Regions from separate parts of the Pseudoalteromonas sp. L21 genome, predicted to be linked through region 1. Evidence: predicted binding sites of a transcription regulator. Region 1 holds the regulator's gene; each other region holds the start of a gene.
What was found. The regulator sigma-54, encoded in region 1, starts transcription at its own class of promoters, with help from an activator protein. The targets are predictions, from matches to a motif close to GTTGGCACGNNNNTNGNNT.
Positions count from the first base shown of each region.

Region 1 (8,081 bases):
ATAAGGCTATATTGCGTTATCATGATCCAGCAGGTTGGCCAATGATCCGTGAAGCGCTGAAAAAAATGGGTAAGGCGAACTTAATTGGTAAAGGACCAAATTGCTTGATACCTGAAGAGAGCCGCAATGAGAAAGCAGCGAAAGGAAAGGGCGGTAAAGGCCGTGCAGCACTGACACGTCACACTGGTTTTAGCCAGTTTAAAAAGGCCAATACTAAACCTAGAGTTGGTAAAAATAAGCAGCGTGCAAGTAAATAGAAATAAAAACGGCCCTTAGAAGGGCCGTTTTTATATTAAATTAATAACCAGGTTGCGGTGCCTAAAAAGGCAAAAATGCCCACAATATCGGTGACGGTGGTCAGCACGACACTGCCTGCAAGAGCAGGGTCAATTTTCATTTTCTTTAAGATCAAAGGAATGCTCGCACCAGCAATACCTGCTGCAACGAGATTCATAAACATCGCAAAGGCAAGCACCGCACCGAGCTTAAAGTCCCACTGCCAGAGTGCGACAACACCGGCGATTAATATCGACCAAATAACACCATTTAGCGCCCCAATCGCGAGTTCTTTGAGTAATAAAAAGCGTTGGTTGGTTTGATTAATATGGCCAACGGCTATACCACGAATAACTAAAGTAAGTGTTTGGCTACCAGCAACTCCCCCCATTGAAGGCACAATTCCATTAAGTACCGCAAGGATTGGTAAGATTGCTAAGGTGTTTTCAAAGAAGCTTGCAACGATGGCAGCTAACAATGCGGTTAATAGGTTCACCCCAAGCCAAATAGAGCGACGCTGCGAGCTTTTCAGAACGGGTGCAAAGGTGTCTTCTTCATCATCAAGACCCGCAAGGCTAAGCATGCTATGCTCTGCATCTTCACGAATGACGTCAACGATGTCATCGATGGTTATACGACCAAGCAAGTGGGCGTTATCATCCACAACAGGCGCTGAAATCCAGTTATGACGCTCGAATAGTTGAGCAACATCACTTTCGTCCATCGAAATGAGAATAGACTCACATTCTTCATCCATTAAATCGCGAACAATTTTGTCTGATGGGCTGGTTAAAAGTGTTGTTAATGACAAGGCACCTAAAAAGCAATTATGTTTATCAACCACGTACAGATCATCTGTACCTTCAGGTAGCTCACCACGTAGACGTAAATAACGCAGTACAACGTCTAATGTGACATCGGGGCGAATAGTGACGGTATCACTATTCATTAGTGCGCCTGCAGAGCGCTCCTGATAAGAAAGTGCTTGGGTCGCTCTTTCTCTATCTTGCGTATCCATAGCCCCGACAACATCTTGATAAACAGTATCAGGTAAGCTACGAAGTACTTCACCTAAGTCATCATCGTCCATGTCCTCAGTTGCGGCGGCAATATGCTCAGGTTCCATCTGGGCAATAATGCCAAGGCGTACATCTTCTGAAAGCTCTTCAAGTACGTCACCACGTACATCTGGATCAACGAGTTGCCACAACATGCGGCGGATTTTATGAGGAGATGACTCAAGTAACAGTGCTGTATCGCAAGGTGCTGTTTTAGCTAGCATACCGCGCACTTGAACAAATTGACCACTATTAAGTGACTTGGTCACCTGTTTAAGTTGTTGTAGTGGGTAATCTTGTTCAAAGGCTTCTGGCATTGGCGTCCTTACAACTAAAAAGTGAGCTCTGGCTAAATAAATACAGCATAGTTGCACAATAATAAATTTGCTGAGTTATCGTTTAAAGCAACCATTATATTAAGAATATTTGTTATATAAGATGAACGAATGACTTAAAAGTAAGATATTTAAGAGGAATTTAAATACCTAAGTTAAGTTTAACGCAAATCTTTCGTGCTTAGCAAATGCTATTCTTGCTCATGAAAGCGTTGTGCTATTAATTCACCTATTGCATTAAGTGCAGCAGTTGCATCAGGGCCTTCGCATACAACGCGTACTTCTTTACCTTGGCTGCTTTCTAATAACATTAGAGCAAGTACACTGTCACCTTCAGCTTCTTTGTCATCTTGATATAACATAATTTTAGCATCAAATTGAAGTGCAAGTTGTGCAAGTACAGTTGCTGCCCGAGCGTGTAAGCCAAGTTTGTTTTGAATTAAAAACGTATTTTCAGCATACATGTTAAAGCCCTTATTATAAGTCTTGCTCACGATGGCGAATTTTTACATTCGCATGGCTTTTCGCGAAACTTTCACCAATCGTCTGTGCTAAGTAAACCGAGCGATGCTGTCCACCTGTGCAGCCAATTGCGATCGTTAAATAGCTGCGGTTATTACGTTCAAGGTGTGGTAACCACGTTTGCACAAAGGTTTGAATCTGCCAAGTAAATTTTTGCACTATGCTATGGCTTGCAAGGTAATCTTTAACTGGTTGGTCGAGACCCGTAAGTGGCTTAAGATCTGGCTCCCAGTGTGGGTTTGGTAAAAAGCGTGCATCAAATACATAGTCAGCTTCTTTCGGGATACCATGCTTAAAGCCAAATGACATAAAGGTAATAATAAGCTTTTTGTCTTTTTTACCGAGAATCTTCTCACGAATTGACTCTGCTAGCTGATGTACACTTAAATCCGTTGTGTCGATCATAAAGTCGGCGCGGGTAATTAGTACATCGAGCAGTATTTTTTCTTGCTTAATTGCTAAATCGAGTGGTAAAGAATCTAAAGAAAGCGGATGTAAACGTCTTGTCTCAGAGAAACGTCTAATGAGTGTTTGATCATCACTATCAAGGTAAAATAAGGTTGGATTGGCGAAACCTGGCAAGTATTCAAGAATATCATTAAATTCTTGTTGCTCTTTTGGCAGGTTACGTACGTCGATACTGACTGCTATTTTGTCGTAATTATCAGAGACGCTGCGCACTAGCGAAGGTAATAGGTTTACAGGAATATTATCAACGCAATAATAACCAAGATCCTCAAGGACTCGTAAAGCGACTGATTTACCTGAGCCAGAACGGCCACTGATAATAATTAATTCCATTTATGCCTCTGATGCAATAACTTGAAACAGTTCCTGATCGGTTTTAGCGCTGCGTAACTGTTTACAAAATTCTTTGTCTTTTAGTCTATCAGCAATTGTTGATAAGGTCTTTAAATGAAGTTGGCAGTCTCCATCAGGTACGATGAGTGCAACAAAAATATCAACAGGGCGGTTGTCAATTGCGTCAAAGTTAATTGGAGATTCGCTCACTATAATAAACGCATGCGGTTTATCAGCACCTGACATACGACCATGCGGAATAGCAATACCTCTACCAATTCCTGTGCTCCCCAATTTTTCTCGATTGAGTAAAGCATTAAGAATATCTTGCTGCGATAGATGAGGAAGCTGCTCATGAGCGAGTTCGCTGATAAATTCGAGAATTCTTTTTTTGCTATTAAAAAGGACCGCAGCTTTGCTGCAGTCCTGGCTAGTAAGTGAACTAAGTTTCATAATTTAGTGTCGAGCTAATTTCTCTTTGTGTTTAATTACTTGGCGATCAAGCTTATCAATTAGCGAGTCGATGGCCGCGTACATATCTTGATGCTCTGTAGAGGCAAACAGTTCGCCTCCGTTTACATGTAAAGTTGCTTCTGCTTTTTGACTTAATTTTTCTACGTCTAAAATGACATGAACATTATTAATATGATCAAAATGCCTTTCTAGTTTCGCAAACTTGGTGTTTACATAGTCTTTTAATGAATCTGTGATTTCTACATGACGACCAGTTAGGTTTAGTTGCATAAGCATTTTCCTTCTATGTAAAACGTCTAAATCAAGCTTTTACGCTGATTAGACGGCGGTATTGCTAGAGACTCTCGGTATTTTGCAATTGTACGTCTAGCTACTTTAATTCCTTGCTCAGCCAATATATCTGCAATCTTACTATCACTCAATGGCTTCGCTGAGTTTTCTGCGGCAATAAGCTTTTTGATTAAAGCGCGTATTGCCGTTGATGAACACTCGCCACCATTTTCTGTGCTGACGTGGCTTGAGAAGAAATATTTCAACTCAAAAATACCCCTTGGGGTATGCATATATTTTTGCGTTGTAACCCGTGAAATCGTCGATTCATGCATTTCGACCATTTCAGCGACATCATTTAGCACCATCGGTTTCATCGCCTCAGGGCCGTGTTCAAAGAAAGCCTGTTGTTGTTGAACAATACAGTTCGTTACTTTTAATAAAGTATCATTCCGGCTCTCTAAGCTTTTAATAAACCACTTAGCTTCTTGCAGATGAGAGCGAATAAACTGACTGTCGCTGCTTGATTTTACAGAGCGTGACATAGCCGCATATTGGCTGTTCACTCTGATCTTTGGCATACAGTCAGGGTTAAGCTCAACGACCCAACGACCTTTTACTTTTTTTACTGATACGTCGGGTATGACGTATTCAGACTCTTCACGTACGATGCTATCCGCGGGCTTAGGGTTCAAGCTATGGATAAGCGTCATGACTTCTTTTAGCTCGTTTTCTTTAAGCTTAGTCTTTTTCATCAAAGTACGATAGTCGCGGCTTGCTAATAATTCGATGTGCTCAGATAAAACCATTTTAGTTTCAGCCAAATAAGGTGTATCTGCATCGAATTGACGAAGTTGAATACATAGGCACTCTTGTAAACTGCGAGCACCAATGCCGACAGGATCAAATAGCTGTATTCTTTTTAGGACCGCTTCGACTTCATCAAGTTCTATTTCTTCTTCTTCATCATCGTTTTGATTAAAGCTTTCAACAATATCCTCACAACTGACGGTTAAAATACCTGAGTCATCAATAGCTTCGACTATAGCAACAGCAATTGCTTCATCAGTTGGACTAAATGGGGTCAACTGTAGTTGCCACATCAGATATTCGTGGAGAGTTTCGGTTGACGCACCTTGATAAATAGACTCATCTTCTGGCATTGGCCCTGAAGAGGTTGAAGGAGCTGCACTCATGTACTCATCCCATGTGACGTCCATTGCTAGGTCGTCACTAACGGTATCTTTATTGAGTGCATCACTGCTTTCTTGCTCGTACTCACTTGGTGCTTCTTCTGCCGTAGCAGTGACTTGTGAATCATCAGAGTCAGATTTTTGTTCGTTTTTACCGATTGCGTCTTCACTGTAATCCGCTTCTTCCACTTCAAGTAGAGGATTACTATCAAGCGCTTCTTGTATTTCTTGCTGGAGATCCAATGTACTAAGTTGCAATAAGCGAATGGCTTGTTGCAGTTGTGGAGTCATTGTAAGTTGCTGGCCCATGCGCAGCTGTAATGATTGCCTCATGTATCCCTAACAATCCTTTTAAATCATTTATTGATACTACTTTGAGTCAATATCAATATGTTGTCATTATTGTAAGTCTAGCAGATGCTCTAGTCGGTGATGTATTGGTTACAACCTGAATTGCTCGCCTAGATAAACATCGCGTACGGTTTGGTCTGCTAATACGTGTTCAGGCGTGCCTGATGCAATTAGCTCCCCATGAGAAACAATGTAGGCTTTTTCACAAACATCAAGGGTTTCTCGAACATTATGGTCAGTTATTAGTACACCGATACCACGGTTTTTCAAATGCTCTATAATTTTCTTTATATCTAACACTGAAATTGGATCAACACCAGCAAAAGGCTCATCTAGCAGAATAAATTTTGGATCTGCGGCTAATGCTCGCGCGATTTCAACACGGCGACGCTCGCCTCCTGATAGCGCCATACCTTGGCTATCTCGAATGTGCTGAATACTAAATTCATCAAGCAGGTTATTGAGTGTTTCTTCTCGTTGCTGTTTTTTAAGATCTTTACGTGTTTCAAGAATCGCCATCAGGTTTTGGTAGACCGTCAACTTTCTAAAAATGGATGATTCTTGGGGTAAATAGCCAATACCTAATCGAGCGCGATTGTGCATGGGTAATAAAGTGATGTCGTTGTCATCAATACTAATTTTACCTTTGTCGCTTGGCACTAGCCCTACAATCATGTAGAAGGTGGTGGTTTTACCTGCACCGTTAGGGCCTAGTAAGCCAACAATACTGCCAGCTTCGACTTCTAGTCCCACATTTTTGACAACTTGGCGACCCTTATAGCTCTTTGCTAACAGCTCTGCTTTTAATGTACTCATGGCTGGCCTTTATCATCTTTTTTATTATCAACAGGCACTAAGATTGTATGCACACGATCCGTTGAATTTTCGTCTTTTTCAGCACTAATGAGTTGTTGTTCCATGTCATAAGTTATACTTTTTGCACTGACTTTTTGCCCTGCTTGTGTCACTTGTGCATCGCCAACTAAGGTGAGTAAACGCTTTGCTACATCGTAACGTACTTCGTCTGCACTGGCGCTCATAACCGTGCCATCTTCTTGTTTTTCTTCAAAGTAGGCTGGCTTACCTGTGGCAATGATAAGTGAAACAGTACCATCAACCTCACCAGCATGTGCTTCTAGGCGATCTGCGGTAATACGACGATTACCATGGGTTATTTCTACATTTTCTTCAAAAATCCCGACTCCATTTTTTAACTGACCTACTTGGCGATCTGAGCTAATGCTGATAGGAGTACCCGCTTGGTCTGCAGCAGCGCTTGAAAACGCAATCAATAAGCTTGGGATTAGAAGTAATTTTTTAAGTTTATTGGTCATAGTATATGGTTCGTGTATGGTTAGTTAACTCGACGATTTCGGCTTTTAAATCAGCTTTTAAACCTTTACCGGTAATCTTTAAGTTTGGGCCTGTTAATGTAACAGGTTGTTTTGAGTACATGGTCATTTTTTCAATATCGACATTGATATTTTCTGCGTTGATATCTTCAATCATGCCATTATGAGTTAGATTTTTTGCAACAACGTCACCTTCAAAAATAAGTTGATCGTTTTCGTACAAGGTAGCCTCTTTTGCTTTCACCTGCCAAACCTGTTGATCCCCATAAATGGTAAAAATAGGCTGTTCAAAAAAAGTAAACCCTAATTGCTGGTATAGCTCCATTTTAGCCGCAGCGACTTTATGGCTGATGTTACCTTGCTCATCATACGCCGTTTGCTTTAGCGCAATGGCGGTGTAATCCGGTGTTGCGATTATCTCGTCTTCACTGTTTATTGCGCCTGTTGGTTGGCTAAAGTACGGATACCATAACCAGATCATGCAACAAACAAAAACAATACTCAGTAAAATACGGGCTATATTCATGCGCTGGTTCCATCAGTTGTTAACGCTTTCGCGTTTTCCAGCATTAATAAATCTGTAAGCTCTCGCACAGCGCCAAACCCTCCGGGTAACATGGTGGTGTAATGAGCGAGTCTTTTTATAAGTGGGTGAGCATCGTTTACAGCAACCGCAAAGCCTACTTTTTCCATGACAGGTAAATCAGGGCCATCATCACCGATATAGGCTATTTGCTCATCGCTCAAAGTCAGTTTGTCTTTTAATTCTTGATACGCAATAAGCTTGTTTTCTTGACCTTGATAAATGTGTTGTACTGTTAGGCTAGTCATGCGTTGCTGAACTATTTGTGAATGTCGCCCTGTAATAACCGCAACCTCAAAGCCACTATTTATTAATGCTTTAATACCAAAGCCATCTTTGGTATTGAACGCTTTGAGTTCTTCACCGTTATTTCCTAAGTAAATACGGCCATCAGAGAAAACGCCATCAATATCGCAAATGAGTAGTTTTATTTTCTGAGCACGTTGGCTTACATCGGTGCTTAATGGCTGATAAAGCTCGGCAAACGTCATCTTTAAAGTACCCCTGCTTTTAAAAGGTCTTGCATATTAAGTGCGCCAATCGGTGTATTACTTTCATCGATTATTATTAAACCGTTAATGCGTTTTCGTTCCATAATATTCAATGCTTCCGCAGCGAGCATATCAGCATGTGCGGTGGTGCATGAGCGCGTCATTACTTGGCTAATCGATGTGTTATGAATATCGACACGTTGCTCTAAAATACGGCGTAAATCACCGTCAGTAAACAGACCTGCAAGCTTTTTGTTTTCATCGACAATAGCTGTCATACCGAGGCCTTTGGCTGACATTTCTATTAGTGCATCTTTAACACTTTGGGATTCGGTAACGATAGGTGTGGCACTGCCAGTATGCATGACGTCTTCA
Region 1 covers NZ_JAKKCV010000001.1:1,049,305-1,057,385, reverse strand. Annotated here, with positions in the region: gene L3V41_RS04835 (YgiQ family radical SAM protein) at 1-257, shown strand, start outside; gene mgtE (magnesium transporter) at 293-1,651, opposite strand; gene L3V41_RS04825 (HPr family phosphocarrier protein) at 1,861-2,133, opposite strand; gene rapZ (RNase adapter RapZ) at 2,147-2,992, opposite strand; gene ptsN (PTS IIA-like nitrogen regulatory protein PtsN) at 2,993-3,445, opposite strand; gene hpf (ribosome hibernation promoting factor) at 3,449-3,736, opposite strand; gene L3V41_RS04805 (RNA polymerase factor sigma-54) at 3,763-5,262, opposite strand; gene lptB (LPS export ABC transporter ATP-binding protein) at 5,371-6,096, opposite strand; gene lptA (lipopolysaccharide transport periplasmic protein LptA) at 6,093-6,614, opposite strand; gene lptC (LPS export ABC transporter periplasmic protein LptC) at 6,604-7,158, opposite strand; gene kdsC (3-deoxy-manno-octulosonate-8-phosphatase KdsC) at 7,155-7,706, opposite strand; gene L3V41_RS04780 (KpsF/GutQ family sugar-phosphate isomerase) at 7,709-8,081, opposite strand, start outside.

Region 2 (8,081 bases), 530 kb from region 1:
GTGATATTTTGCGCTTCTTGATTTTGTGCCCATGCGTTCATAACAAAAGTATCGTTAACCGAAATACAAACGATGTCATCGACACCATTTTGCTTAAATACCGGCGCAAGTTCGTTATAGCGTGGTAGGTGTGTTGATGAACAAGTTGGTGTAAATGCGCCAGGTAATGCAAACAGTACAACAGTTTTACCTTTGAAAATATCATCACTGGTTAGTGATTGCCATTGCTCATCAATGCGTGTTGCGAATGTAACGTTAGGGACTTTTTGACCTTCAATATTGTTTAACATAGTTTAATTCCTCTTGATTAGTTGAGTGTTATTATGGGGTTATATAGATAATAGTTCCAATCGTTTGTTTTTATTACTATGATAGTTAAAAGCTATTGATTGTTGGTAAGTACTATGAACTTAAAAGACTTGGAATATGTTAAAGCGGTGGCTCAGTTTAAGCACTTTCGAAAGGCTGCTGATGCCTGTTATGTGAGCCAACCAACCTTGAGTGGTCAAGTTAAAAAGCTTGAACAAGAGCTTGGGGTAACTATTTTTGATCGCTCCACTAAACAAGTGACAGTGACTGTACAAGGTCAACGGTTACTTGAACAAATTAACGTAATCCTTGAGCAAACCCAAGTATTAAAGGAAATTGCCGCAAGCTCGCATGATCCCCTTAAAGGTAAAATAAACGTAGGTATTATTCCCACTATTGCACCTTACTTATTGCCAACCTTGCTCACATCAATGAAGCAAGCCTTTAACGAAACTCATTTTTCATTTATTGAAATGCAAACCGCGCAAACACTTATCGCCCTTGATAACGGAGAAATCGATATTGCAATTGTCGCTGATGTGCCAGACCTCGCTAATTACCATGTATCAGCATTATACAAAGAAGACTTTTTAGTGGCTGTATCTGAGCAGCATGCATTAGCTAATAAAGAGAAAGTTGCACTTACTCAGCTAAGTGATTGTGACTTACTTATGTTAAACGAAGGGCATTGCTTTAAAGAACAAGCCGAGCAATTTTGCTTTTCGGCAGGGGTTGAAGTCTCAAACCAATACAAGGGCAATAGTATCGAAACCCTACTTGCTTTGGTCGCGATGGATGATGGTATTACATTTGTTCCCAAACTTGCTTGCACAACACGAGAGGGAATTAATTATGTGGCCATAACACCTAATCAACAACGGCAAGTTGTTATTGCAACCCGTAAGCATTACCCACATATTGCGGGAGTAGAGCAATTAGCCGCTTGGCTAAATGCTCATAAAGGGTTACAGCAACATTTACTCGCCAGCAGCTAATTCAACAATATCGTTTATTTGAATGTTAGGTAATGGCTGCTCATCAATACTCATGGCAACAGCCGACTGCTGATAGAGTTGGGTAATTTTCACTTGATTAAGGGTGGTGATCTTATGTGGCAGTTTATTACCTTGCGCATCTGTCATGTAGTTGTGATGAGCAATATTTAATAACTCCCCTTGCTGTAAACCATGCGCTTTACCTAGGTTGATTATTAATTTGCCATTTTCAATATGCAAAATTTTGCCTTGTGTAGGTAAACAAGCCATAGCCGCTTGCAAGTCATAGGTGAGGGTTTGGTTTACCTCACTGATGGCTTGACCATAATCGGTCTCCCAAAAGCGGTCGCTATACACATCAATGATGTCGGTTTTTTTGTATGGCCAAATTCCCTCAGTTTGGTAACTTTTCTGCCATAGCTTTTCGTAAGTGGTGCCATCAAATAAAACATAATCGGCTTTGTAAGCACGCTTAAAGCTATCATCTTGCCAAAATGCATAATCGTTATTGAGTTTACGGTTTACCGATAAATCGCGGATACGACTGAGTAATACATATTGTGAGTTACTACGACTGGTTATCTCTTCGAGTAATGCATCGCTGTAGTCATACTGTTGGGTGAAAAAATGATCCACGCGCAACGGCACATTGTAATAGGCTGTCGGTTTTGCGGCCATTTGCGTATTACTCAAGCGAGTATAAAGCTGTTCACTAATGGCTTTATTGACGTCAAAAATTTGGCCCATTCTCGCTTGCTCTCTGTTGGCCAACTGACTTTGTGTTATTGCGATGAATTTAGCATACTTATTTGCAGGGCATTCTTCAGCTTCTGGAAAAATATCTAAGCGAAGTGTAATTGCATAGGTATCGTTATGACGATCTTCGCTAATAAGCTCTATTTTTTGGATCTCACCATGGCTACTAATTTTAAGCTGATCTTGCGTCAAAACTCCGTCTACCAGGGTTTGTACAGAGCTAACACGCGCCCCAGAAAACACTAATGCTTGGGTTATCGCATCTTTCATTGCGGCAGATTTGGCCTGACTTGTATCACCATCTTTAATCGCTGCATGGCCTGTAGATTCAAACCATTGAGCTAAACTATTGTTAGAAAAAACAAGAGTAAAGGCCAGCCCCATGCTGTATAAACTCGTTTTTAATAGACACTTCATGCAAATACCTAGCGACACTGTTCATTGATACCAAGTACTCAGCAAGTAATGTACCAGATTGGCACTAAACGTGCATATTTGTAGAAAATGAGTTTTTAACGGAAACAAGTTATGCGAGCAATGTTAGTTTGTGGCCTAGCAGCCTGTATTGCACTAAGTGGTTGCAGTAGTATTTTTGATAAACACGTCGAGTACACTTATATCGAGCCTGATGACTACCCGATTTTAAAAGCTGTTGGTTATGCACCCATTAGTGCTCAACCAAGTGATAACAAATCACAACGAACTTTACTTGCGATTAAAGCCTCAAAACTTGAAGCATATCGTGAGTTAGCTGAACAGGTTTATGGGCAAAAGATTTCCGCAGGGACGACGGTACAAAACAGCATTGCACATAACGATCAGCTACAAAGCAAAGTGCAGGGTGTTATCAAAGGTGCTCAGGTCATTAAAACGTATGCGGTGGGCGACACTTACGCCACGGAGTTACAACTGGACATGAAACGAGTACATGACTTATATATTGGTGAAATTAAACCGCGTGAAGTAAAAAAAGTGACTTATTATTAAGTACTAAATTCTCATAGTTGCAGCTTGGGTGCTATGCTTTTAAGACTGTTAGTTTTAACAAAAGCATAATGGCATTAACATATCATTTTAACCAAGCTTTTCTCCTTTTAGGTATTGTCTATGCTGTTTAGAGCATATGCGATTGCCTTAAATCAAACTTGGCGAACTCATGCCTGCTGGTTAACCGTTGTCATTATTCTATGTTTAAGTCATTCTGCAATAGCTGATCGCTTAGTTATTGAATTTACCACTTTTATTCAACAGATGCAGCAGCGTTTCGGTGCCAATAGGGTCACTGTTGCAAGGCAGTGGCAAGGGATGTTGCAGCAGGCTTCTAATTTACCCGAACAACAACAGGTACTTGTTGTTAACGAGTTTTTTGCCCGTAGTCTGCGTTATCAAACTGATATTCAATTATGGAAGCAAGAAGACTATTGGGCGACCCCTCTTGAAACGCTTGGAAAAGGGCTAGGTGATTGTGAAGATTACGCAATTGCCAAGTATATAAGCCTAAGAGCACTTGGAGTGAGTGACGATAAATTACGGCTTATCTATGTAAAAGCTCAACTAGCTGGTACGCGAAAAACACAAGCGCACATGGTGCTTGGCTACTTTACACACCCGAATGCACAACCACTTATTTTAGACAGTTTAATTGTTAAGGTACTGCCTGCTGCTAAGCGGACCGATCTTAGCCCTGTTTTTAGCTTTAACAGCAAAGGCTTGTGGGCCAATAATTCAACAAAGAGTGTGGCCGATCCGACTGCTAGGCTATCACGGTGGCGTTATATATTAGAGCAATCACGCAAAGAAGGAGTGCGATGGTGAAGGTATTTAATTTATTCAGACTCAAACGAAATAAAACCATTACCTTAAAGCAAGAGCTATGGATTGCTATTTTGCTATTAATCATTATTGGTTTTGTGAGTAGTTTATTGATCAGTACTAATTCTGCAAAAGAGTACTTTACGACTGAGTTGCGAATGAAAAATATAGATAATGCTAACTCACTCGCCTTGATGTTGAGTCAAATGAGTAAAGACCCTGTTGAAATAGAGCTTTTAGTCTCTGCCTCATTTGATACTGGTTATTACCATCGAATTGAGCTACGAGACCCACATGGTAAAACAATAATTAAACGCCTTTATACGGGTGAGCTTACTTTAAACGCACCGAGTTGGTTTAGGCATTTTTATAAGTTAGAGGTTGCGCCGGGCGTTGCTCAAGTGAGTGATGGCTGGCAACAATTTGGTACTTTGTATGTTGAAAGCCATAGCCAGTATACGCAAGATGCACTGTGGCAAAGTGCTGTCCATTTATTCTTTAGCTTTTTAGTTGTTGCAGTGGCGGCTTGTATTGCAGGGGCTTATTTTCTATCTAAAATTCTGAGTCCACTCAATGATGTAATGAAACAAGCGGTGGCATTAAGTGAAAAACGCTTTATAAAGTCAAAAGTACCGCGCACCTACGAGTTTGCTAAGCTTGTGTCATCTATGAATTTGTTGTCGACACGTTTTAATCGCATTACCAAAGAAGATAATCGTCGCTTAGAAGAAATTCGTTTTAAAAGTCAACACGATGACTTAACAGGCCTTGCTAATCGAGAGTACTTTAATGCAACTCTTGATACCTTTTTAGAAAACTCACAAGGGCATGGGGGGCTCTTTTTATTCAGAGTGATAAATTTGGATGCATTAACAGAAGAAGTTGGCCGCGTTGAAATGGTGGACTTTTTACGTCGTTTTTCAGAATCATTAGTCTCTTTTTTAGAATCGAATGAAGATAGCTTTAGGCAAAGCCAAATTGCACGTATGTCCCATGTCGATTTTTTAGTGTTATTTAGCGATGTGAGTAATCTCGCAGCCTTGAGCGAGCAGATTTTAAAGTCTCATGAGCAACTTGTTGCAGAGCATAAATCAGTAGCGCTTGCGGTATCACACAGTTGTACACACATTGAAGTTGATGACACCCGTGCCACGCTTTTAAAACGAGTCGATCAGTGCTTGAAGGTTGCCGTAGCAAAACCGGGTTGCAGTGTTTATGTAGATGAAAAACAACAAACGCAAGACAATCATAATGATATTGATACTTGGCGAGAAAGATTAGAATTTGCGCTGAAAGAAAATCAATTAGAAATCGCGTTATTCCCCGTAACAACCTTTGATGAGCGCTTAATACAGCAGCAAATTTCTTTAAGTGTATTAATTGAAGGCGAAAAATATCGCTTTGGCTTTTACTTCCAATGGGCGCAGCGTTTGCATTTATTAGCTCGCCTTGATTGGAGTTTAATGAAACTAATGATTAACGAGTATGGCCAGATTCAAGGGGATACGCTTTTAGGAATGGAAGTTTCAGCTGAAACTTTACAAGATGATATGGCGGTGGCGTCCATTTTAACAGGGTTATCTGCGTATCCTGCACTTGCTAAGCGTATATGCTTTGAGGTGCGAGCAAATTTCGCAATTAAAGAGTTTGCCTTGTTTCGAAGCTTTTGTTCACAAGTTCATAGTATAGGCGCTAAAGTTGCGCTTAAGCGTGTGGGGGCTGAGTTTACTAAATTAAATAAAATCCAAGAGCTTGGCTTAGAGTTAATAAAAATAGACAGTGTTTATTGCCATAACATAAGCTTTAATGAAGATAACCAAAGTTTTCTTCGCGGTGTGTGTTCACTTGCGCACTCTTTAGGCATTAAAGTGGTGGCAGAAGGGGTTAAAAGCCCAAGTGATCAAACGATACTGAAGGGGTTAGGTTTTGATGGGCTTGTGGCGGTTGAAGGTAAAAAAGATTAGTGACCTTTAACCGCTAACATTAACTGCATGCGGTCCCGCACATGCAGTTTATTGAAAATAGAACTCATATGTTCTTTTACGGTGCGTTCTGTGATATTTAACTTTTGTGCGACCTGCTTATTTGTTGCACCCGTGACAACTTCATCAACGACTTGTTTTTCTCGATTTGTTAGGCATGTTAAATCGCAATTGTGTTGGTAGTGAATTTGCTGATTAGACAGCACCCCAACTAAGTTTGATAACAGTTGCCCAGGTAGCCAAATACCTCCTTTACTCACTGTTTCAGCAACTTGCTCAATAATTGCTTTACTGGCATAGGCTTCGATATAGCCACGAGCACCGCACTCTAAGGCTTTACACAGCTGAGAAATGTTAAGCTCTGTTGTCATCACAATCACAGGAATTCTTTGCTCAGTGAGTTTCGATAGAATATTGAGCCAATCAGGTGTCTCTGCAAGTAGCCAAATTAGGCTATCAGCCATTAACCGTTTAGGCACTGATGTTTGTACGCTACAGTCAGCAAATGCAGATTGCCAATGTGGAGATACAAGTTCATCTTGTGTGATAAAAACACTTCTGCGCATAGTTACTCCATTACACTGGCGTGAAGGGCATTCATAGTTTACCTCTCGGTCATGGCTAATGAGGTTGCTCTTAAAATGGGTTTAAACAAATACTCAAGCACGGTTTTTTTTCCGGTAATAATATCGACCTGAGTTGTCATGCCTGGGATAATCGTTAGGTTGTCGGCAAAGTGGTTTCGGTTCGTTTTCAATTGCACTAAATAAAAAGTGTTATCTCTTTCATCGGTAATAGTATCAGCACTGATGTGGGTTACCTGAGCTTCAAGGCCGCCATAAATTGCAAAGTCATAAGCACTGAACTTGATCATAGCCTCTTGTCCTGGCTGCAAAAACGCAATATCTTTTGGTAAGATTTTCGCTTCAACAACGAGCTGGTCATCTAAGGGAATAATTTCCACAGCATCACTACCAGGTTGTAAAATGCCGCCAACTGTATTTACTAATAAGCGTTGAACGGTCCCATTGACGGGGGAGCGGATCTCCGTTTGCGTAACCTTATCTGCCAGCCCTGACTCTGTTTCTTTAATGGCATCAAGGCGAAGAAGTGCTTCTGAAAGCTCATTACTCCAACGGTTGATCATCGCAAGCTCTACTTCAGTCACTTTATTTTTTGCTTCGTTGATGGCAGATAGGCTTCGGTTTATTGCTGCTTTTGTTCGGTTTATCTCACCTGTGTGCTCTACAACTTGGCGCTCCAAACGAATTATATCGATATCAGATACGGCACCTGAACGGAGTAATGGCCGTGTCACAGAAAGTTCTCTGTTCGCTAAACTGAGAGAGTTAGTGTGTTGTTGCAGTGCGGCTCTCGCTTCGGCATAGTCTTGGCGACGCTGCTCTAGTTGGCGCTTATGGATTGTAACTTGTTGTGTCAGCTCTTGATTACTGCTCTCAAACATAGCCTGTTCGTGTGCAACGGCATCCGGCGCTTTTTCGATTAAGTCGGGAGTAAACTCAAGTGGCTTTTTTTTAGTGAGCGCTTTAAGTCGCTCAACTTTCGCTGTTAGAGATAAAATTTTTGCTTGGTTTTCTCTAAATGAAGAGATAAAGCGAGTTGGATCTATCTTCACCAATACATCACCCGCATTGACGATTTGTCCTTCTCGAACAAAAATTTGCTCTATCATGCCACCGTCGTATGATTGTACAACTTGTAATTTATGAGAGGGGATCACTCTGCCTTCACCCCGTGCAACTTCATCTAAATGGGCAAATGCTGACCAAACAAGTAAGGCGACGATAGTTAAGCAAATTAAATACAATAATACTCTGGCACTGGCTGGCTGTTGTTGCATTTTCTCCCATTGCGCGTCAACAACCCAATCTTGAGTATTCGGCGGTGATAACCAACGAGAAAACAAATATGAAAATATAGATGGACGCTTTGCTTTTTGCTTATCCATCGCTTTATTCAAACGTTCGAATGAGCGTTGTTCAATTGGTAAGTCTTTTTTACTCATGATACTTTTCCAACCGTATGAGTCGACAAAGCAGATAAAACGTGGGATTTAGGTCCATCGGCTACAACTTTACCGTTATCTAATACGATGACCCGATCAACAAGCTCTAGTAGTGATGTTCTATGTGTAACAACAATGAGAGTCTTTTCTTGGCAGCTACGTTTTATGTTATTAATGATCTTAGATTCACTATTATGATCC
Region 2 covers NZ_JAKKCV010000001.1:518,510-526,590, reverse strand. Annotated here, with positions in the region: gene L3V41_RS02420 (glutathione peroxidase) at 1-290, opposite strand, end outside; gene L3V41_RS02415 (LysR substrate-binding domain-containing protein) at 405-1,304, shown strand; gene L3V41_RS02410 (flagellar assembly protein FlgT) at 1,287-2,444, opposite strand; gene L3V41_RS02405 (LPP20 family lipoprotein) at 2,589-3,047, shown strand; gene L3V41_RS02400 (transglutaminase-like cysteine peptidase) at 3,168-3,875, shown strand; gene L3V41_RS02395 (LapD/MoxY N-terminal periplasmic domain-containing protein) at 3,869-5,836, shown strand; gene L3V41_RS02390 (response regulator transcription factor) at 5,833-6,420, opposite strand; gene L3V41_RS02385 (HlyD family type I secretion periplasmic adaptor subunit) at 6,459-7,880, opposite strand; gene L3V41_RS02380 (type I secretion system permease/ATPase) at 7,877-8,081, opposite strand, start outside.
Region 2: L3V41_RS02405 (LPP20 family lipoprotein) is a predicted target of sigma-54. The motif match lies at 2,535-2,553, and genes of this name have one in related genera.

Region 3 (8,081 bases), 440 kb from region 1:
ATCTGCAGCAAGTTTAGAACCAACAGCAAGACCTAAGAAAATCGTAGTGATATTAATGATCTCGTTTTGTGCACTATTACTTAAACGATCAACTACACCTGATTCACGCATTAAATTACCTAAACAAAACATACCAACAAGTGGCGTCGCTGCAGGTAAAAATAAAATCGTCAGACTGAGTACCATCAATGGAAAAATGATTTTTTCTTTTTTTGATACTGCACGTAGCTGCGGCATTTGAATTTCACGCTCTTCTTTTGTTGTTAACGCGCGCATAATTGGCGGTTGGATAATAGGCACCAATGCCATATATGAATACGCGGCAACAGCGATTGCTCCCAGTAAATCAGGCGCAAGTTTCGAGGCTAAGAAAATAGCGGTTGGTCCATCAGCACCACCAATAATGGCAATCGCCGATGCATCTTGCAGTGAAAATTCAAAGCCTGGAATAAAGTTTAGTAAAATGGCGCCAAATAACGTCGCAAAAATACCAAATTGTGCCGCTGCTCCCAGTAACAACATACGTGGATTTGCAATAAGCGCGCTAAAATCCGTTAGTGCACCCACCCCCATAAAAATCAGCAATGGGAACACGCCAGAATCAATACCTATGTGATACACATAGTACAATAAGCCACCGGGGTCTGATAAACCAGCCACTGGAATGTTTGTTAAAATAGCGCCGAAGCCAATAGGCAGTAAAAGCAATGGCTCAAAACTACGAGCAATCGCTAAATACAGTAGCAAGCAGCCAACTGCAATCATGATCAGTGCAGGGAAAGTAAAGTTTGCAATCCCCGTTGCATGCCAGAGGTTTAATAATCCATCCATCCCTAGCCTCCTAAGCAAGTGCAATCATGGCGTCGCCGGTAGCAACTGAGTCACCTTCCGCAACTAAAATATCAGCCACAGTGCCGTCATGAGCGGCACGTACTTCGGTTTCCATTTTCATTGCTTCCATAATGATAACGACATCACCTTGATTTACAGTTTGCCCAGGTTTTACTTTGATTTTAAAAATATTACCTGCCAGTGGCGCATTGAGTGTTTCGCCAGCTGACGCTGATGCAGATTGTGGTATTAACTCACTGTCTTTAAGTGCAACTTCTTTAAGCTCGCCACCTTTTGCAACAACAACATCGTAAACTTTACCATCTACTTTCACACTGTATTGCTCAGCTTGAACCTCACCATTTGAAGAAGGTGTTGTTGATTGTTCAGATTTAGCTTTTTCACCAGTCGGCACAGGTTCGAAGGCATCAGGATTATGACGATTTTTAAGAAATTTCAAGCCTATTTGTGGGAATAAAGCATAGGTAAGCACGTCATCAATCACGTCATCAGCCAACTCTAAACCCTGCTCTTTAGCTTCTTTTAATAATTCAGCTTCAAGTTTTTCGAGTTCGGGTTCAAGTTTATCAGCAGGGCGACACGTAATTGCTTCGCTTCCGTCTAAAACACGCTCTTGAAGTTCTTTATTCATCGGCGCTGGGGTTGCACCATACTCACCTTTAAGTACACCTGCGGTTTCTTTAGTAATCGTTTTATAACGCTCACCCGTTAATACATTTAGAACGGCTTGCGTACCAACTATTTGTGAGGTTGGTGTTACCAGTGGAATATACCCTAAATCTTCACGTACACGCGGGATCTCTAAAAGCACTTGATCGAGTTTATCCGCAGCACCTTGTTCTTTCAGCTGGTTTTCCATGTTAGTTAACATGCCGCCTGGTACTTGTGCTAATAAGATACGGCCATCAACCCCTTTTAGGCTGCCTTCGAAAGCGGCATACTTTTTACGCACATCACGAAAATAAGCGGCAATTTCTTCTAACTGATTAAGGTTAAGACCAGTATCTCGCTCGGTTCCTTCAACAATCGATACTATTGTTTCTGTTGCACTGTGGCCATAGGTCATACTCATTGATGAGATAGCCGTATCCAACATATCAATGCCTGCATCAATCGCTTTTTGGTAAGTTGCTGTACTTAAACCCGTTGTAGCATGACATTGCATCGCGATAGGAATAGACACCGTCTCTTTTAGACCTTTGATCAGCTGTTCACAATCGTAAGGTTTTAATAATCCCGCCATATCTTTAATACAAATAGAATGACAACCCAGCTCTTCAAGCTGTTTAGCAAGCTTAAGCCACATATCGAGAGTATGCACAGGGCTCACCGTATATGAGATCGTTCCTTGCGCATGTGCGCCCACTCTAACCGCAGCCTTTATGGCTGTTTCAAGATTACGTACATCATTCATTGCATCAAAAATACGAAATACATCAACACCATTTTTATGTGCACGCTCGACAAACTTTTCTACTACATCATCAGCGTAGTGGCGATAACCTAATAAATTTTGTCCACGCAGCAGCATTTGTTGCTTGGTGTTTGGCATCGCCGCTTTAAGTTCACGAATACGCTGCCAAGGATCTTCGCCCAAATAGCGAATACAAGAATCAAACGTTGCGCCCCCCCATGACTCTATAGACCAATAACCCGCGTTATCGAGTTTCTCAGCCATAGGTAACATGTCATCTAAGCGCATGCGTGTTGCTAACAATGATTGATGTGCATCACGTAAAACTAGTTCGGTTAATTTTAATTTAGCCATTTTCAGCTGCCCCATTATTTTTGTTTATTTCTGAATTGAGCGATTGCAGCGCTAATAGCTGCGATGTGTGCTTGCGGCACCCCCTGCTGTGAGTGTATTTTTGCAGCTCGCACGGGCTCATTGCTGTTAGGTTCATCAAAACGATTCATCAGCCTAGACATTAAGGTCACGGCTGAAATCAAAATAGTTAAAAATATAAATACACCGATCATGCCCGTAATCATCAAGCTGGCCGCGGTTGAGAGTAACCCACCTATATCCATACTGCCCCCTCGCACTGTTATAAATAAAAAATCAATATAGTTAAATAAATATTCAACATAATAACAAACACATTCAATTTGTATAGCACCTTGTAAATTGGTAAAACCAATTTAATTTAAAATAACATGTAAAACACAAAATTAACAACCATAAAGGGAGCACATTAACAGCCGAATATAGATGATAAAAATACTCGATATAGTCATAAGTTATAAAGGTGATATGGTCGATTTTAAATAAAACCACGCTAACACAGGCTCTTGGGTGTATAAAAACACCGACAAGATAAATTGGTCTTACCAAAGAAAGATTTATAAGGGGTGTTATTTTACTCATTTAAGTTGAAAAATAATCACTATGAATAAGTTACAGGCTAATTCGTAAAAGTTACCAAAAGAAAAAATTCTACAACATCAAAAAAAACAGTAAGCCGTTGAAATTACTTAACATTTAATAGTGGCATAGAACTAGCTTTAATCATACCAACCGAAACGAAAAATTATTAGCCAAGGAGATCACTATGTTACGCTGGACAATCACTTTTTTAGTAATCGCGTTAATCGCTGCAGTGTTAGGTTTTGGCGGTATTGCAGGAGCCGCAGCAGGAATTGCTAAAATTATCTTTTTTATATTTCTTGTTCTACTTGTTATTTCGCTGGTATCAGGTGCGCTTAGAGGCAACACCCCCAGATAACAACCGAACAACGTTTATAGATTAATTTACACTATTATAAGGAATTTAATTATGAAAAGTTCAACTTTAAAAGCCGCTACTATCGCCCTATTTTCAGGTCTTTTCATCATGGGTTGTGAGGATAACACAGCTGAAGATGCAGGCGAGCGCATTGATGAAGCAATTACTGATACACAGAATGCTGTAGAAGATGCTTGTGAAGAAGTTAAAGAAGGCGTAAACGCAAAAGAAACTAACTGCTAATCCTTCTATACACATTACCAACCAGAAAAGCGGCCTAAGAGCCGCTTTTTTTTATGATTTTTATTCTACTCTCTCACCAAAAACAATAAAATTTCAATATTTATACATTTTCTTATCAAAAACTACACATTTACCTAGGTTGTGTACTAATCTAAACATGCTAAGAATGGATATCGAGTAGTAATCCATTGTTTTCTAGCCAACTATAATTAAATATTGGGAGATAACAATGTTAAAAAACAAACTATCAAATGCTGTAAAGCTGGCGATTAGTACAGGGGTTGTTTCTACAGCTCTTATATACGCACCAATGAGTGCAGCAGAAGAGACAAGCGACGCAAAAAAAGATCTCGAAGTAATTTCAATTACGGGTAGTCGTATTAGACAACCGGGCGCTGTTTCTGCAAGTCCAATTGTCTCAATCGGAGAAAAAGAATTAGGTTACCAACAAGAGCCTGAAGTAGAACAAATACTAAGAACTTTACCTTCAACAATACCTGGTGATGGAAGTAACGTAAATAATGGCTCTGGCGGTGCAGCCACCATTAACTTAAGAGGTTTAGGATCGCAACGTTCACTTGTTCTAATGAATGGACGTCGGATGATCCCATACAACTACAATGGCTCAGTTGACAGTTCGACAATTCCAACAGCACTGATTGAACGAATTGATATTATCACTGGTGGTGCGTCAGCTGTATATGGTTCTGATGCGATTGCAGGTGCAGTGAATGTTGTATTAAAAGAAGACTTTCAAGGTGTTGATTTAGATCTTAAACACTCTCAAACCGGTGACAATGATGGTGACAAAAACAGTATAGCCTTAACAATAGGTTCTAACCTAGAAGATGATAAAGGTAACGTTGTACTCTCCCTTGGCTGGAGTCAACGTGACCAAATACTACTTGGTGACCGTCCTTTAGGTTTACTTGGTATTGAAACGGCTACCGGTGCTAACTATGAACAATTCTTAAACGGTGAACCACCGGTTCCAGCTCCAGCAGATTGTAGTGGCCCTAACTCGGTTGAAAGTGGTGGCTCAACAACTGCATTTCCTACACGATTTGCAATCGTTGGCGCAGGTACAACAGGCTCAGGTCAGTTTAGAAATGATGGTACATTGCAACCAGATACATGTAGTGTATTTAACTTCAATCCATATAACTTTTATCAAACACCTTCAGAGCGTTATTCAGCAACCGCAATCGCTAAATATAACTTAACTGATGATCATAAAGTATACTCAAGCTTTAACTACACCAATACCAGTGTTGATACACAAGTAGCACCATCAGGTACATTTGGCTCAAGCTTTAATTTACCTTTAGCAAACCCGTTAATTGGCGATCAAGCGAGGCAATTTATGATCGATGGAGCTTCCGCAGCATTGGCTGCTGGTAGCTTAAATGATAGTAACTGGCAAGATGTTAACGGTAACGGCATTGTAGATAGTGAAGACTATCTAAAAGTGCAATTACGTCGTAGAACATTAGAATTAGGTGCTCGTACAGAACGATTTGACAGTACTCAGTTCCAAATTGTGACTGGTGTAACAGGTTTCTTCCTAGATGACTGGGAATATGATGTTAGCTATCAGTATGGTGAATCTAACCGAACAACTGTACGTGGTGGTTATACAAACCTAACCAATATTCAAAACGCATTAGACACAACGGATGGTGTAACCTGTAAAAATGGTGATTCCAGCTGTGTGCCAATTAATCTATTTGGTGGCTTTGGTACCATCACTGAAGAAATGGCAGGCTATGCACAAGCAATTGCCCTTCAACAACAAAAGTACAGCCAAGAAATTTTCACCGCAACCGTTAATGGTGCAATCGAGTTTATCGAAATCCCAGGTGCTGGTGCGCCACTTTCGATGAGTTTTGGTTATGAAAATCGTCGCGAAAAAGGCTTATTTGAGCCTGATGAATGTTTAAAACTTGCCCCTGCTAGTTGTCAAGGTGGTGCAGGTGGTAACCAACTGCCTATCACGGGTGGCTTTAAAGTTGATGAGTTCTTCTTAGAAGGTTACTTACCTGTGTTAGACGGCCTACCGGGTGCTGAAACTCTTGATGTAGAGTTTGGTTTCCGCTGGGCTGACTACGATACAGTAGGTAGCAACGAAACATGGAAACTTGGCTTCAACTGGCGTCCAGTTAGCGATGTACTTATCCGTGTTATGCAACAACAAGCAACGCGTGCACCTAACGTTGGTGAAATCGCTTCACCTGTTGTAACAGGCTTAGACAACGCGCTACAAGATCCATGTTCAGTTGCTAACGCCGCTAACATTGATGCCTCGCTAAGACAGCTTTGTATCTCAACAGGTATGACTGACGCCCAAGTTGGTAACGTACAAGATGTAATCTCTGGCCAAGTACAAGTCATTAGTGGTAGTGATCCTGCTAACCCACCAGGTGCTGAAGAAGCAGAAACATTCACTGCGGGTATTGTTTGGACACCTGAATTCAGTGCTGTTGAAAACTTCACAATTACACTGGATTACTATGATATTGATATCGATGACATCATTGGTGAGTTCTCAGCTCAAGAAATTCTTGATGCCTGTTACGTACTAGGTGATGCTAACGAGTGTGCGAAGATCAACCGTATCGGTGGCGACTTAACTATCGCGGGTGCGGGTATTGAGCAATTTACCACCAACTTAAAAAATCAACGTGCCGAAGGTATCGAACTTGGTTTCAACTTTGGTATTTTGCTTGATGACATGGGAGAGTTGCAATTCTCAGGTAATATTAATAAATACCTAACGCAAGAGTCGCAAAGCTCTGATACTGCACGCATTATTGACTGTAAAGGTTTTTACAGCACAAGTTGCGACCCTGTCTCTGAATTACGCTGGGTACAACGTACTAGCTGGATTTGGGAAGATCTAACCGTGTCACTACAATGGCGTCACATTGATGGTGTAGATATCGAGCCAATCGAAGCGCCAAATGTTTTTGAAGAATTCAGAAGCATCGAAAGCTATGATTATTTTGACTTATTCGCCAGCTACCATGTTACTGACTACATGAATGTTACATTCGGTATTGATAACATGTTTGAAAAAGAGCCACCTGTGGTTGGTAATGAAGCAGGTGATACTAGTTCAAACTCTGGTAACACATTTCCAAGTAACTATGACGTACTTGGTCGTCAATTTAAAATGGGTATTAAACTCAAATTTTAACTTTCTAAGAGCGGCCTAACGGCCGCTCATTTTATTTACATGTCGCTGTTAACGCTTTATCCGTTGCAACACTGGTTATTTGCCATTCCCCATCTTCTAGTTTCACACTTGCGATATCACTAACTACATAATCACCAGGCACGTTTAATCGCGTTAAATTTTCTGTGAGCTGTTGATAACAAAATGGCCCTGTATCTCCATGCATAATGAGCACAGGTTTTTTTGCAAATTTAGCAAATTGGGAAAAAGCATCGCGGTAGACTTTAAATGCATCACAGTTTGAGCGCAGTGTCGCAGTGCATGCTGATTTATTCGTTGCATTGTAAATATCAGCTTGAAAGCCAATGACATACGCTTTAACGCTTTGGTTATTTAAGCCCCGCTGCAACCACTCTAAGTTTAGCCTGTCGCGTTTATCTGCTGCATCCAAAGCATCATTTTTATCACTTTTCAGTATCTGCGCGCGCCCATTATGCGTGCCCGCGATATGCAGAGTCATAAACTCAATATTATTAAATTGCCAACGCGCATTCTCGTTCATATCGAGCTGATGAGTAAAACCTTGTAATAAGTTTGCTTTTTTATAGTAATCATCGTCATACATTAACCCTTTTACATATTCTAATCGCTCAAGCTCGTCAAACTGAGGGTTTAGGCTGTCACGATCGCAATCAGTCCATTCATTATCTCCCAAAGTATAGATAAAAGGCTTATCGGTAATAGCTGTTAAAAGCTGCTTATTTGCCTGCAGTAACTTGTTTGTACAAGGTAAAGACCCTGATTTCATATCACCTAAATGCATCAAAAAGCTATGAGGCGTGGATGCGACTGCACGTGCGAGCTTGCCGTTTGGCTGAGCGAGATTAATTTCATCTATTGGTGTGTATGGCATATCACCCATAACCAAAAAGGTATTACTAGCCATTGCGAGAGCGAATGAGGCTGAACTAATAAACATGCTATTTACACCTAAAAATACAATCATAGTAAGTTCTCATAATGACAACAAAATGAAAACCAACTGCGGCAGATTTTTTCTATCGGTGCTAAACTGCTGCCAGTAA
Region 3 covers NZ_JAKKCV010000001.1:612,207-620,287, forward strand. Annotated here, with positions in the region: gene L3V41_RS02830 (sodium ion-translocating decarboxylase subunit beta) at 1-831, opposite strand, end outside; gene oadA (sodium-extruding oxaloacetate decarboxylase subunit alpha) at 842-2,620, opposite strand; gene L3V41_RS02840 (OadG family transporter subunit) at 2,635-2,883, opposite strand; gene L3V41_RS02845 (DUF1328 family protein) at 3,405-3,578, shown strand; gene L3V41_RS02850 (hypothetical protein) at 3,630-3,821, shown strand; gene L3V41_RS02855 (TonB-dependent receptor) at 4,051-7,017, shown strand; gene L3V41_RS02860 (hypothetical protein) at 7,049-7,975, opposite strand.
Region 3: L3V41_RS02845 (DUF1328 family protein) is a predicted target of sigma-54. The motif match lies at 3,340-3,358, and genes of this name have one in related genera.

Region 4 (8,081 bases), on a different contig from region 1:
CCGCCAGCCGCAATACTTTACCACCCGCTTGCAGCACGCATTGTTCAGCATCATACAACAGCTGTTGGCGAGGTGACGAACATTCAATAGTACTTTGCTCTGTGTATGTATTATCAGCGTTGTTATATACACCCGTTGAAGAACATAAAATAAAGCCTCGGCATTGCAGCGATTTAGCTAACTCTAGACTGGCGGAAAGCGTCGCTAGATAATCACTTTGAGTGTCGCGGCTTTTAGGTGGAATAGCACATACCCACCACGCGTCTTTTAAAGAGACAGTATGCTTTAATCCACCTGATTGTAATATCAATTGGCGTTGAAAGTCGTGGTCATGCTTGACCTCTCTTCCAGTGCCTTGCACCTGCCAACCTAATTCATTTGCCTTAAGACAAAGTGCTTCACCTAGCCAGCCAGCACCTAGCACCACTAATTTATTATCATTAACAACCACTTGGTAACATCCCCTTGTATTATGTATTATTTTATTAACAAACTTTACTTTGTCTTGTAGCGATTTGGGTGCAAATATGATTAGATAGATTACTCTAGCTAATAATAAAAACACGTGCACCTATGTTAAACAACCTCTCTTTACGTAAAAAAATATTACTTCTTATCGGTGGGACGATCAGTGTACTACTTATCATCGCATCGAGCTTTTTTGTTAGTCACATCGCTGACTTATCACGACAAGCAATTCAGCGAGAAGCTGACAGTTACCTACAAAGTGAGCGACTTTCAATGCAAGGTTACTTTGCTCGCTATGGTAAAGTTGTTGAAACTTTTATTACTAACCCACATTTAGTGAATTGGTTTGAAAATTGGACTGAGCGTGATCAACCACTTGATAACCAACCTGGGTACAACAGCATCAATCAAGACTTTGTACGCATTAGTGGTAATGATGACAATATTCTATCTGCTTTTTTTGCCTCAGCAACCACCGGTGAGTACTTTAAAGAAAATGAACGTACTACACACTTTAACGGTGACCCTTATTACGCTTATAAACGTGGTTGGTGGCAAGATGCTCTAGCAATAAACAAGCTCTATGTCGGCCCTATTTCCGTTGACTTAACCACAGGCAATGCGTCAGCGGTTGTACAACAACCAGTGTATAACAAACAAAATAAACTCATTGGTTTTGGTGGTGTCGACTTACAGCTCAACAATATTAACGACATGGTCGAAAATATTCGTTTCAATGGTCAAGGATTTGGTTTTTTACTTGATGGCAACCAAAAAGTTGTGCACCTTTCGAAACGAACAGGTCACAAACTATCAATTACCGACGAAGGCCCAAATGGCAAAGAAGGCCTAGAAGCGCTAGAGAAACAGTTTAACGATACATCAGGCTTTAGCGAATTAAATCGCATTATGAAAAGTAAAAAAGACGGTAGTAGCTTCATCACTTTTAAAGGTGAGCAGTATTACGTTATCTTCAATCGCCTTGAATTAGAAACCCCTTATCTTGATTGGTATGTAGGTATTTTAATTCCGACCAGCATGATTGATGAGCCTGTCAATGATGCGGTAATGACAACCACAACATCAGTGTTCATTATTCTTACGATTATCATTGCAATGATCTTTTGGGCTACGCAAATGATCACCAAACCGCTGACTAAACTAACTTACATTATGCGTGATATCGCCTCAGGAGATGGCGACCTGACACAAAAAATTGATATAAAAAGTCACGATGAAGTGGGCCAATTAGCCCTGCATATGAACACCTTTATTGATAAATTGCGTGCAATGATGCTCAATACTGCAGCACAAGCGGAGCAGTTAAGCCAAGCAGCTTCACAGCTAAAAACAGTATCTCAAAAGACCAATGATGAAATTCAACAAGAAAAGCGACAAGTAGACAGTGTTAGTGCAGCTGTCACTGAAATGGCCTCAACCGTACTCGAAATTTCGCGCAATGCACAAAATACCAATAATGCAGCTGAACAAGTACAAACCATTACTGTTGATGGCACAAACCGTTCTACACAGGCTCAATCAGTCATGACCGCATTGGCAAGCCACATTGGTGAAGCGTCTAAAGTCGTTGCTGGTCTTGAGCAAGAAAGCGGTAATATTGGTGCCGTCATCGATGTAATCAACTCTATTGCAGAACAAACTAATTTACTGGCCCTTAATGCTGCCATTGAAGCAGCGCGTGCAGGCGAGCAAGGTCGAGGTTTTGCAGTGGTTGCTGACGAAGTACGTTCATTAGCTAGCCGTACGCAAGAGTCAACAGATGATATTCGTAATATGATCAGCAGGTTACAGCAGAGTGCTCAACAAGCATCCACGATGATGCAACAAGGGCAAGAACGTGCTGAGGGCTCTGTCGAACAAACACAAATTGTACTGACAGCACTGCAAGACATCGCACGATCAGTGACAAACGTACAAGATCAAAGTCATCAAATTGCGACCTCTACGGAGCAACAAACAGTGGTGGCAGAAGATATCAATAACAGCCTTGCGGCTATTAATCATTTAGTGAATAGCACAGCAGATCATGCTCATGAATTGGCTGATGAAGCCCGTGATTTGAATGAATTAGCAGTGTCACTAAATAGAACTGTTAATCAGTTTAAATTATAAAGATAAATTGCTGATGTGATTAAAAACCCGATATCACCTGAAGATGATAATATCGGGTTTTTATCGTCAGCCTTCCCTGTTACCTGTGGTGCAACTGCTTTCGCATGATCCATAAAGTCTTGCCACTGCTGCTTATTCCATAAAGCAACTCCTTGCTGATCCGTTCCTTGTTTTGATTGCGTTTGTACTTGTTCCATATAGTCACCTCCTTACGCTAGCTTCATCCATTTTAGGTTCCTTACCATTTGCTGCTCCTTAGCAATTATCCTTTCACCTTTTCCATAAAGCGTTGCCATTGTGCGCTTGTCCATAACGCCTTGTTACTTCCTTGCTTTCCATTGTGCTTTGCTACGTTTTCCATTATGTAACTCCTTGCGGTTTATAATCCGTTACTCCTACAGCGTTTCCTTGCTGTGCTCCTAAATCATCCTTGTGTGCAATTATCGTTTAGCAATAATATACACAGCATGAATCAAGCCTGGAATGTACCCTAATAGAGTTAAAAGAATATTAATCCAGAATTGTGCACCTAAACCTACCTGTAAAAATACACCTAATGGGGGAATTAAAACTGACAATATAATGCGAATTAAATCCATGATTCACTCCTTGAAAATAAAATAAAAACCCAGCCAAAGCTGGGCTTTCATTAATTACTTATTATTCAGCAACAATCGTTAATTCATCGATTACTTTGCGAACATCTTCAGCATTTTCTGCAATGCTTACTGCAAGTTGTTTTTCAGCTTCAGATTCAACGGTACCTTTAAGGGTTACAACACCATTATCAGTATCTACATCGATATCAGTACCACCTACTTCTGAGTTAAATAGGAAGCGTGTAGTAATTACAGTGCTGATTTTTGCATCTGTTAAGTCACTTTCAGCTGAGTCGCCCATATCTTTTTTGGCGTGCTTAGTCTTCATGTCTTTTACAACTGTAAGCTTGTTTTCAACATCAGTTACGCCGTCTAAGCTCAGTACTAGCTCTTCCGCTAATTCTTTATCAAGCTCACTTTTCACTTTACCAGTTAGTACAACCTTGCCATTTTTTACATCTGTGTTGATATCAAAGTTGTTTAGATTTGTGTTCATTAAAAGAACAGTTTCTGCCTTACCATCAATCCAAGCATCTTTACTTTCATTTTCCCAGCTGCTTGCCTGAGCTGACATGCTAGTAGCACCAATAACTAACGCGGCAATCATAGACTTGTTGAATGTATTCATAATCTTTCTCCTTTTGATTAAAGACGAATTAACTAATGCGACTTTAATGCCAACTATTTAACCCTTACATATCAACACCTTATTGATTTAGTCATATAATGGTTATATTCTTCTCGGTAACAATTTACAGGCTGCTCGGTAATAAGTTCACAATGTTGCAAAAATGACCAATTAGTTGCAGATAATATTAATCTATGGTTAATTTAACGAAGTTACTAACAAGCCAAAAAACACAATACATTGATTTTTATATAAATAAACTTTGGCCTGAGCTTTGCTACATATCCAATAACAGAACAATCACTTTATAATTACAACAGGGAACTACCATGGCCGTTAAACTTGAAGATCGCCCAATCGATCAAGTAAGAGAAGAAGTCATCGATCAACTCATTTATAACTACAGTCATGCCGTTATTTCAGCTGAGGCATTTGAACGCCGACTAGATCAAGCAATGTCAGCCACCAGCAACGAAGTACTTGTTGAGCTTGTTGCTGACTTAGCGCTAAAAGCTGATACTGATTACAAATCACATAAACATGCTCAATTTAAACCTCACTACAGTCATAGCAATGATAATGAAAACTTACAGTTACGTAGTATTCTTGGTTCAAATGAACGCAGCGGCCAGTGGCTTGTGCCAAAAGAAATTCACCTCACAAACTGCCTAGGTTCAATTGAGCTCGACTTTAGTGAAGCGATTTTCCAGCATCAGCATGTCACTATTTACGTAAACTGTATTTTAGGTAACGACGAGATCTACGTGCCTGAACACGTTAATGTGGTATCTAAACTGTTTAGCGTTATTGGCAGCGTAGAAAACAAGTCAGTTGCTCTAAATAAAGGTCAGGGCCCAACCATTACCATTGAAGGTAACGTATGGCTAGGCTCAGTGGAGATCAAAGTAAAGCGTACCATGAAAGAAAAGTTCATCAGCTTTGCCAATAGCCTAAAAGCCAGTTGGAAAGAAATGAATAGGGTGCAGTAAAAGTTGCGAGGTATTGTAGGCGCGATTTTACATCGCGCAATAGGTAACCAATGACGCGGGGTCAACCCGCAGCTACAACTACCGCGCGACATAAATTTCCCGGCAACATCAAAGATCATTATTCCTTTCACTTGGAATATCACTGAAATACTCTACAAACTCAACTTCAAAACCTGCGGGGTCGATAAAGTAAACATTTTTTCGGTATGGATTTTCTGGACCCCGTTTATCAATTTCATAACCGGCTGAAACAAGACGTTCAATGACGGCGTTAATGTCGTTTGTCACATAAGCAAAATGGGCAAGGCCAACTTGATGACCCGCTAAATCACGATTTTCATCTTCACCGTTATCACTCAGTGCAAGGTATTGGTAATCATCACCAAAGTGCAGCCATTTGCGTGGTTTGCCAGACCATGTGCTGTCACCTTGACTACGCACACGCCAGTGCGGGAATGCGACTTTATAAAAGTGCAGCATGGCATCAACATTACTAACAACAAGGTTTACGTGTTCTAAATACATGGTAGTTTTCCTTTTTATTTTTAAACTGCCACCAAGATAAAACCTCAAGTTAAGTTTAGGTAAAGCGTTTTTTCAAATAAAAAAGCCCCACTAAAGTGAGGCTTTTAAAAAATGATTAATTATTGATGAATTAACTACCCGCAACCTGCATTTGTTCAATTAATACAGAGCCTGTTTGAATACCGCCACGACGCTCAATGTCACCACCTAAGCCAACGACCGCTTTAAACATATCTTTTAAGTTACCAGCAATTGTGATTTCACTTACAGGATATTGGATTTCACCATTCTCAACCCAGAAACCCGCTGCGCCACGTGAGTAATCACCAGTCACCGTGTTCACACCTTGACCCATAAGTTCAGTTACCAATAAGCCTGTGCCCATGGTTTTTAATAGCGCTTTCAAATCGGCATGGGTTTGTTCAACTAGCCAGTTATGAATACCACCAGCATGACCCGTTGGTGCCATCGATAGTTTACGCGCTGCATAGCTTGCTAACAGGTAAGTTTGCAGCTCACCACCTTGAATAATTTCACGATCGACGGTTTTTAAACCTTCAGCATCAAACGGTGAAGACGCTAAACCTTTTAATAAATGCGGGCGCTCAGAGATATTCACACAATCGCTAAATACTTTAGTCCCTAGGCTATCAAGCAAGAAACTCGATTTACGATAAAGCGCACCACCGCCAATCGCCGACACTAAATGACCGAATAATGAATTGGCAATATCTGCTCTAAAGATAACAGGCACTTTCATAGTACCGAGCTTTTGGCTATTAAGTTTAGCCAAGGTTTCTGTTGCCGCTTCGAGGCCCACTTTTGCAGCGTCGTTTAAATCATCTTTATGGCGCGCTACGGTATACGCAGAATCGCGCTGCATTTGCTCGCCTTCTTTACCAATCACCATAGTGCTAATGCTATGACGCGTGCGCGGGTAACCTGCAACCATGCCATGGCTGTTACCATAAACACGTAAACCTTGGTGAGAAGAAAAACTCGCCCCATCTGAATTGACAATACGCTCATCGGCGTTTAGTGCCGCCTGCTCTGCTTGATGACAAAGTTCAATACCTTGCTCTGGGCTTACTTCCCACGGGTGGTATAAATCTAAATCGAGCGGCGCAAACTCAAGTAGCTCTTTTTCAGCGATTCCATTGTATGGATCATCAGAAGTGAATTTTGCGATATCAATGGCTTTTTCGACCACTGTACGTAATGTTTTAGGGTTTAAGTCGGCCGTTGAAGCAGAGCCTTTGTTATTACCCACATAAACACTGATACCTAAGCCACCGTCTTGGTTAAACTCTATTGTTTCAACTTCGCCCATGCGCGTGCTGACAGACAAACCTGAGGTGCTCGACATCGCCGCTTCTGCTGCAGTTGCACCGAGCTTTTTTGCATGCTCTAGCACTTCGCTGACCGCGTCTTTAACTTCAGAAATGTGTTGATAAATAGGATCTTTCATCTTGTGTGTCCTAGGTTCTGCTATTTTTTATAGTGTAACGAATGCTAACACACTGCGAGACGTGCATCAGCTAATATTAATCATTAACTAAATGACGTATAATAGCCAATAGTTAAGTTTACTGAATGAGCATCCTTATGGCGAAGAAGAAAAAGCCACTTATCGAAGAAGAAATTATTTACGTATCAAAAAGCGAATTAAAACGTGAAGCCATGCAATATCATGGTCTGGGTGCTGAAATCGCAAAAATGCCGAAAAAGCAACGTGATCGTTTACCGCTCAATCACGATTTAAAAGAAGCGTTAGTTGTTTCTGATAAAGTCAGTGATAAGAGTGATGCTTACCGCCGTAACTTAAACTACATCGCCAAAGTATTACGTACCACAGAAAACGTGGACGAAATTCAGGCCATGATTGACATCATGCTGAACAAAAATAACCAAGCTGATGTATTAATGAATAAAATCGAAAAGCTTCGAGATGATTTAATCAAGCAAGGTGATGACTTAATTAATCCAACGATTGAGCAATATCCAGCACTTGAGCGCCAAAAAATGCGCCAGTTAGTGCGTGGCGCTGCCAAAGAAGTCAAAGCAGAAAAACCAGCTAAGAGTTACAAAGAATTATTCCAGTATCTGAAAGATGCAATTATGGTTTAAATTATTTTAATAAACTGAAAGCCGCTTGATGTAAATGGTACGGATTTTTACAGCCATTCCTGCGTTGAAATGCTTCCTGAAAAATAAAACATATACAAAAAAGGCTCTGAGCGTTCACTCAGAGCCTTTTTTAAATCGATAATCCATTACCAGATTTTTACGCGATCTTCTGGTTTGATATACATCTTGTCGCCTTCTTTCACATCAAATGCCTGATAGAACTCTGGCATGTTTGAAAGAATACCGATTACACGGTAATGGCTTGGTGAATGAGGGTCTGTCATTAGGCGGTTACGTAACTCTTCGTCACGGTACTTACGACGCCAAATTTGTGACCACCCCATGAAGAAACGCTGATCACCTGTGTAACCATCAATGATAGGCGCTTTTTCATCACCCAGTGATAATTGATAAGCAGTATAAGCGACGGTTAAGCCGCCTAAGTCACCAATGTTTTCACCAAGTGTAAGCTCACCATTTACGCTAGCATCTTCAAATGGCTTGTATTCATTGTATTGAGCAACTAACTGGCCGGTGCGCTCTTCAAACTGTTTAAGGTCTGATTCGCTCCACCAGTTACGTAAGTTACCGTCACCATCATACTTAGCACCT
Region 4 covers NZ_JAKKCV010000005.1:167,254-175,334, forward strand. Annotated here, with positions in the region: gene L3V41_RS15235 (NADP-binding protein) at 1-451, opposite strand, end outside; gene L3V41_RS15240 (methyl-accepting chemotaxis protein) at 574-2,601, shown strand; gene L3V41_RS15245 (hypothetical protein) at 2,586-2,798, opposite strand; gene L3V41_RS15250 (YqaE/Pmp3 family membrane protein) at 3,042-3,200, opposite strand; gene L3V41_RS15255 (BON domain-containing protein) at 3,262-3,828, opposite strand; gene L3V41_RS15260 (LiaF domain-containing protein) at 4,158-4,817, shown strand; gene L3V41_RS15265 (VOC family protein) at 4,926-5,342, opposite strand; gene pmbA (metalloprotease PmbA) at 5,473-6,810, opposite strand; gene yjgA (ribosome biogenesis factor YjgA) at 6,948-7,469, shown strand; gene L3V41_RS15280 (M13-type metalloendopeptidase) at 7,616-8,081, opposite strand, start outside.
Region 4: L3V41_RS15255 (BON domain-containing protein) is a predicted target of sigma-54. The motif match lies at 3,864-3,882, and genes of this name have one in related genera.